Regions from separate parts of the Cellulosimicrobium sp. SL-1 genome, predicted to be linked through region 1. Evidence: riboswitches for the same ligand, from Rfam matches in the RefSeq annotation. Region 1 holds a riboswitch; the other holds the start of a gene.

Region 1 (3,395 bases):
CGGGGCGGCCGACGACGTCGAGGTCGTGGATGCGGCCCTTGTGCTCGCGCAGGCGCAGGCCCTCGGCGAGGAAGAAGAAGTCGAGCCTCGCCTCCTCGGCGCGGCGCGCGAGGTGCTCGAACGACGCGAAGTCGATCTGGCTGCGCGAGCGGGGGTCGCTCCACACGGTGGTGTTGTTAACGCCCGGGAAGTGGGCGCCGAGGTGGATCTGCTTGCGGGGTCGGGTGCTCATGTCGCGTCCGTCCGGGCTCAGGCGATCGCCGCGTAGCGGTTCGCGGGGTGCGGGAGGCCGAGCGTGTCGCGCAGCGTCGTGCCCGGGTACGCGGTGCGGAACAGGCCCACGCCCTGGAGCAGCGGCACGACCCCGTCGACGATCGCGTCGAGGTCCGTGCTCAGCGACGACGGCCGCAGCAGGAAGCCGTCGGCGGCACCGGCGTGCGCCCACTCCTCGACCGTCGCCGCGAGGTCGCGCGCCGTGCCGACGTGCGTCAGCGAGTCGGTGTCCCACGAGACGCCCTCGAGGTCCTCGAGCAGGTCGAGGCGGGCCTGCGCGCTCGCGCGCGTGTCCCCGACGACGACGTACGCGTCCACGAGGACCCGCAGCCCGTCGGGGTCGCGCCCGGCGTCCGCGGCGGCGTCGCGCACCTGCGCCCGCAGCGCGACCGCCTCGTCCCGCGTCGCCGCGCGGACCCGCACGACGTCGGCCCGCCGGGCCGCGAGGTCGAGCGACGCCGGCGTGCTCGCCCGCACGACGACGGGCGGCTGGCCCTGCGGCGGGCGCGGCGTGATCGACGGCCCCTTGACCGCGAACCGGATGCCCTCGTGGTCGACGTAGTGCAGCTTTTCGCGGTCCACGAACCGGCCCGTCGCGACGTCGCGGATCTCGGCGTCGTCCTCCCACGAGTCCCAGAGCCGCGTGACGACCTCGACCGCCTCGTCGGCCTCGGCGACGGCGTCGGGCTCGTCCTGGGCGCCCTTGCGCCCGAAGGCCGCGGCCTCGGCCGGGGTCGTGGACCATCCGACCTGCCATCCCGCGCGGCCGGAGCTCACGTGGTCGATCGTCGCGACCGCCTTGGAGACGTGGAACGGCTCGGTGTGCGTGGTGGTGACGGTCGGGACGAGGCCGATGCCCGCGCTGCGCGGCGCGAGCCGGGACGCGACGAGCGCGGCGTCGAGCCGGCCGCGCACGGACCCGTTGCGACCCGGCTGGAGGGTGAACGCGTCGTCGAGCGTGACGAGGTCGAGCAGGCCGCGCTGGGCGGTGGCCACGAGCTCGACGAGGCGCTTGGCGTCGAACAGGCGCTGGGCCTGGGAGCCCACGGTCCGCCAGGCGGCGGGGTGCGCACCGGCGTCGGTGAGGTCGACGCCCAGGTGGACGGTGCGGGCGGGGCGGGGGTCGGGCATCGCGAGAATCCGTTCTGGGACAGGCGCCGGCGGCGCGCTCAGGGCGCGGCGGGGTGCCGGGGGTGGGCAGGGTCGTCCCGCCACGGGACGGCAGGGCGGGGCCGGGGAGGCCGGAGGGAGGCCCGTCAGGGCGTGCGCGCGGGAGCGCGCGGCGTCAGGAGCGGGGCGTCGTCAGCGACAACAGGTGACGCGCGCGGGGGCGCCGACCGGACAGGAGACGACGGCCGCAGCGCAGACCGGACAGGGGCACGTCGGCGCGTGCGGGGTGCTCACCGCGGTGCTCGACTCTCGCCGGTCCATCGTCCGTCTCCTTCGTGCCCGTCTCCGGGCGCCGCGTGTTGCCCCGCACCGCGCAGGTCGCGCGACGCGGGACCTGGTCCTCACCCGGGGCACCCCGCCGCGCGGGAGGGTTGCCGTCCGACGAGCCGGGGCTTCGCGTCGGAGCTCATGACCATGTCCTGTGCCGGGGTCCGTGGACCTCGGTTGCCGGGAACCTACGAGCGGTCGGAGAGGGTGTCAACGCACCGCCGGGACCTTCCCACATACTGGACTCGATCGGTCAACTTTGAGCAGCCGAGGCCCTCGTTTGCACCGAGTGCATCGATGCACCTAGTGTCAAGAGGTGCCTCTCCTCCCCGGACCCGAGCGCCCGACCGCGCCCGCGACGGACGCCATGACCCCGGACGCGCCGAGCGCGGACGTCCCCGGCCCGGACGCCGCGGCTCCGGACCGTCGCGCGGCCCTGCGCGCACGCCACCGCCGTGCGATCGTCGCCGCCGCCGCGACGCTCATGGAGGAGAAGGGCGGCGCGCGCTTCACCGTCGACGAGCTCGCGGCCCGGGCCGACGTCGCGCGCCGCACGATCTTCAACCACTTCGCGTCGCTCGACGACGTCGTCGTCGAGGTCTGCGAGGACGTGCTGGGCACCGTCGTCGAGACGCTCGGGGCGAGCGCGGCCGAGCCGGGCACCGACCGCCCCACGCCCCTCGACGACGTCACCGCGGCGCTGCGCGGCACGGACCTCGTCGGCCCCATGGCCTACCTCACGCGCGCCCTCGGCGGTACCGCGACCGAGCCCACGCCGCGCGTCACGACGATGGTCGTGCGCACCTTCACCCACCTCGCCGAGCGCCTCGTCGCGGCGACCACGCGCCGGCACCCGGACGTCGACCCGCTCGAGATCGAGATGCTCGTGGGCGCACTCATGGCCGGGGTCCTCGTCATCCAGCGGCGCTGGTGGGCCGAGACCGGCGCCGCCGACGACGACGCGTCGCGCGCGGTGTGGTCCGGCCTGCTCGACCGCCTCGTCGAACGGATCCGCGCCGGCTGGGCGGACCCCGTCTGACACGACCCGCACCCTCCCCGCCCTGTCCCGCCTCGCGACCACCTCTCCCGCAGCACCGCACCCGCCACCCCGGGCACACCCGCCGGACCCGGACCGGACTCCCACCGAAGGATCCTCATGGCTGAACTCCTCTACCGCCTCGGCCGCGCGTGCGCGCGCCGCGCGCGGACCGTCCTCGCCGCGTGGCTCGCGGTGCTCGTGCTCGCCGGGGCGGCGTTCGTCGCGTTCGGCGGCACGCTCGCCAGCAGCTTCTCGATCCCCGGCACCCCCACCGCGGACGTCACCGAGCGGCTCCAGACCGCGCTGCCCGAGGCGTCGGGCGGGAGCGGCACGATCGTCCTCGCGACGGAGGACGGCGCGCCGTTCACGCCCGAGCAGGAGGCGGCGATCGCGGACCGCTTCGCCGCGGCGGAGGAGGTCGACGGCGTCGCGTCGGTCGTCGACCCGTTCGCGACGCAGGAGGAGCTCGCCGACCAGCGGAAGCAGATCGACGACGGCCGCACCCAGATCGCCGCGGGACGCGAGCAGATCGAGGACGGCCGCGCGCAGCTCGCCGCCGCGCAGGAGCAGGTCGACGCCGCGCGCGCCCAGCTCGACGCGGACCAGGCCGAGCTCGACGCCGCACGTGCCCAGGCGGAGGCCGCGG
Region 2 (3,395 bases), on a different contig from region 1:
GAACGGCACGTCGACCGAGTCGGTGACGAGGATCGGCTCGTCGAGCTGGACCCACGGCGCCCCCGCCGCGGCGAGCGCGCGCAGCAGGTCGGCGTAGGCGGCGACGACGTCGTCGAGGCGGTCGAGCGGCGAGTACCCGGCGGGCGCGTCGTCCGCGGCCTTGGACAGCGCGAGGAACGTCACCGGCCCGACGACGACGGGCCGCGTCACGACGCCGGCGTCCTTCGCCTCGACGAACTCGCGCACGACGCGGTCGTCGACGAAGCGGATCGGGGTGTCCGGGCCGATCTCGGGGACCAGGTAGTGGTAGTTCGTGTCGAACCACTTGGTCATCTCGAGCGGGGCGTCGTCCCCCTGGCCGCGCGCCACGGTGAAGTAGCCCGCGAGGTCGAGGCGACCGGCGTCGTCGGTCAGCGACGCGAACCGCGACGGGACCGCCCCGAGGGAGGCGGCGACGTCGAGCACCTGGTCGTAGAAGGAGAACGAGCCGGGGACGGACGCGTCGTCGGCGCCGAGGCCGAGGTCGACGAGCCGGCGGACGGTCGCGAGGCGCAGCTCGCGGGCCGTGGCCTCGAGCTCCTCGGCCGAGGTCTTGCCGGCCCAGAACGCCTCGACGGCCTTCTTCAGCTCGCGGCGGCGGCCGATGCGCGGGTAGCCGAGCACGGTGCCGGCGGGGAAGCCGACCGGGTTCTGGGTAGGGGAGGGTACGGAAGTGGCCATGATCGAAACCTCTTGCTGGTCCGGAGGACCGGTCAGACGGGCGCGCCGTGCGTGGCGGCGCTCGTCGTGGGCAGGGAGGTGCCGGTGACCCACGGCCCGCTGGCCAGGTCCGGGACGAGCGGGGCGGCGGCGGCGCTGGCGCCGCCCCCGGTCCCGACCGACCCGCCGCCGAGGTGGACACCCTCGAGCAGGTCAAGAGCGGCGCGGTGCTTGTTGAACGTGTACACGTGCAGACCGGGCGTGCCCGCGTCGAGGACGCGCTGCGCGAGGTCGACCGAGTACGCGATCCCGTAGGCGTGCTGCGCCTCCGGGTCGGGCAGGGCGTCGAGCGCGTCCAGCAGGTGCTGGGGTGCGCGCACGCCCGTGAGCTCCTCGACGCGACGGAGCCGCGCGGGCTCCGTCGTGGGCAGCAGCCCGGCGAGGATGGGGATCGTCACGCCGGCCGCGCGGGCCTCGGCGACGAAGTCGGTGTACGACGACGCGTCGTAGAAGAGCTGCGTGATCGCGAAGCTCGCGCCGGCCTGCTGCTTCTGCCAGAGGCGGCGCACCTCCTGGGTGCGCGTCGTGCCGGCGGCGGGGTTGCCGTCGCAGAACGTCGCGACGGCGATCGTCAGCGGCCGGGCCGCGCCGCGCAGCGCGACGGCCGGGTCGGACGCGCAGCGCGACGCCTCGACCTCGCGCAGCAGGGCGACGAGCTCGGTCGACGACCGGACGCCGTCGGGCGCGGGCTGCCAGTCCGGCTGGTCGCGCGGCGGGTCGCCCCGCAGCGCGAGGAAGCTCCGCACGCCCTCGTCGAGGAAGTCGGTGATGACCGACTCGACGTCCTCGCGCGACGCCCCGACGCACGTGAGGTGCGCGATCGGCAGCACGGGCGTGCCCTGGAGCAGGCGTCCGACGACCTGGCGCGCGGTCGCGCGGTCGGTGCCCGCGGCGCCGTACGTCACGGACACGAAGTCGGGGTGCGTCGCGACGAGACGGCGTGCCGTCTCCCAGAACTTCGGGGCCGCGTCCGGTCGGCGCGGGGGCATGAGCTCGAACGACACCGTCGGCCGAGGACGGCCCGGACGGTGCGCGAAGGATGCCTCTGAGGTCATGCGTCACTCCATCGACCCTGGCGTTAGCACCTTTGTCCTCGGGAGGCTTCCGTCGGCGGGTTGCTGCGGTGTCGTCGAGCCAGGACTCTCGACCGCTCTGGATGGTTGCCACGATCCTACGACCCATCCGACATGCGGTCGAGAGTGCCCGCCAGGTGAGATGCGGAGGGTCGTCGGAGCTCCCGGTGCGACGAGTCTCAGGCCCGACGGCGCTCGGGCACGTGCAGGCGGCGGAGGAACCGGTCGGTGCGCAGCGGCGGGCCGCGCCGGTCGAGGAGCGACACGACGACGACGGTCGCCGTCGCGAGCGGGATGGTCCAGGCGGCGGGCTGGGCGAGCAGGGCGCGCACGACGCCGGGGACGCCGTCGGCCGTGTCGCCGGACGGGCTCCCGTACCCCGCGGCGACGAGCGCGGACGACGCGAGCAGCGCCGTCGCGCACAGGACGGCGCCCACGACCATGCCCGCCACCGCGCCGCGCGCGGTGAGGCCGCGCCACCACACGCCGAGCAGGATCACGGGGGACAGGGCCGACGCCGCGAAGACGAACACCGTCCCGACGCTCGTCACGAGGCCCTGCGGGATGGTGACGAGCGCGAACGCGAGCGGGATGAGCGTGCACGCGACCGCCGACCAGCGGAAGGACCGCACGGTGCCGCCGAACAGGTCCTGGCTCACGACGCCCGCCAGCGCGACCACGAGCCCCGACGACGTCCCGAGGAACGCGGCGAACGCCCCGGCGACGACGAGCGCGGCGAGGAGCTCGCCGCCGAGCCCGGGCACGAGGCGGGTCGGCAGCGCGAGGACGACGGTGTCCGCCACCCCGGGCGCCGCGAGGTCGGGCGCGACGACCCGCGCCACGAGCCCGAGCGTGCTCGACACCATGTAGAACACGCTGATCATGATGAGCACGACGACGGTCGTGCGGCGGGCCGAGCCGCCGTCGGGCGAGGTGTAGAAGCGCACGAGGACGTGCGGCAGGCCGGTCGTGCCGAGCAGGAGGGCGAGCAGGAGCGAGACGGTGGCGTACGCGTCGAGGCCGCCCGGCCCGGCCTCGTGGGGGAACACGGCGGCGGGGTCGAACGTGACGACGGCGCCGCCGGGCTCGAACGCCCCGCCGAGCGCCATGAGCACGAAGACGAGCGGCACCGCGAGCGCGGTGAGCTTGACCCAGAACTGGAACGCCTGGACGAACGTGATGGAGCGCATCCCGCCCGCGGCGACGACGGCGCTCACCACGACCGCGATCCCCACCGAGCCGACCCACGGCGGCACCGCGGCCACGCTCGTGATGACGAGCGCCGCCCCGTGGAGCTGCGGCACCACGTAGAGCCACCCGATGACGAGCACGAGCACGCTCGTCACGCGGCGCGCGACCACGGAGTCGAGCCGGGCGTGCACGAAGTCGGGGATCGTGTACGCGCCGCTGCGCCGCAGGGGGCCCGCGACGAACAGCAGGACGAGCAGGTAGCCCGCCGCGTACCCCACGGGGAACCAGAACGCCTCCGCGCCGGACAGCAGCACGAGGCCGGAGAGCCCGAGGAACGTGCCCGCGGACAGGTACTCGCCGCTGATCGCCGAC

Evidence for each region. A riboswitch is a leader RNA that binds a small molecule or an ion and turns the genes downstream of it on or off. The one in region 1 is predicted to bind S-adenosylmethionine.
Region 2: it holds a riboswitch for S-adenosylmethionine, as region 1 does, so the genes downstream of both, GWJ10_RS03565 (methylenetetrahydrofolate reductase) here and GWJ10_RS06240 (LLM class flavin-dependent oxidoreductase) in region 1, are expected to answer to the same signal.

What each region holds. Positions count from the first base shown of each region.
Region 1 is NZ_JAACJC010000003.1:312,888-316,282, forward strand. Features, by position in the region: gene GWJ10_RS06235 (NtaA/DmoA family FMN-dependent monooxygenase) at 1-232, opposite strand, end outside; gene GWJ10_RS06240 (LLM class flavin-dependent oxidoreductase) at 250-1,404, opposite strand; SAM riboswitch class IV at 1,750-1,857, opposite strand; gene GWJ10_RS06245 (TetR/AcrR family transcriptional regulator) at 2,027-2,749, shown strand; gene GWJ10_RS06250 (MMPL family transporter) at 2,867-3,395, shown strand, end outside.
Region 2 is NZ_JAACJC010000002.1:204,547-207,941, reverse strand. Features, by position in the region: gene metE (5-methyltetrahydropteroyltriglutamate--homocysteine S-methyltransferase) at 1-720, opposite strand, end outside; gene GWJ10_RS03565 (methylenetetrahydrofolate reductase) at 753-1,814, opposite strand; SAM riboswitch class I at 1,820-1,922, opposite strand; gene GWJ10_RS03560 (cation acetate symporter) at 2,012-3,395, opposite strand, start outside.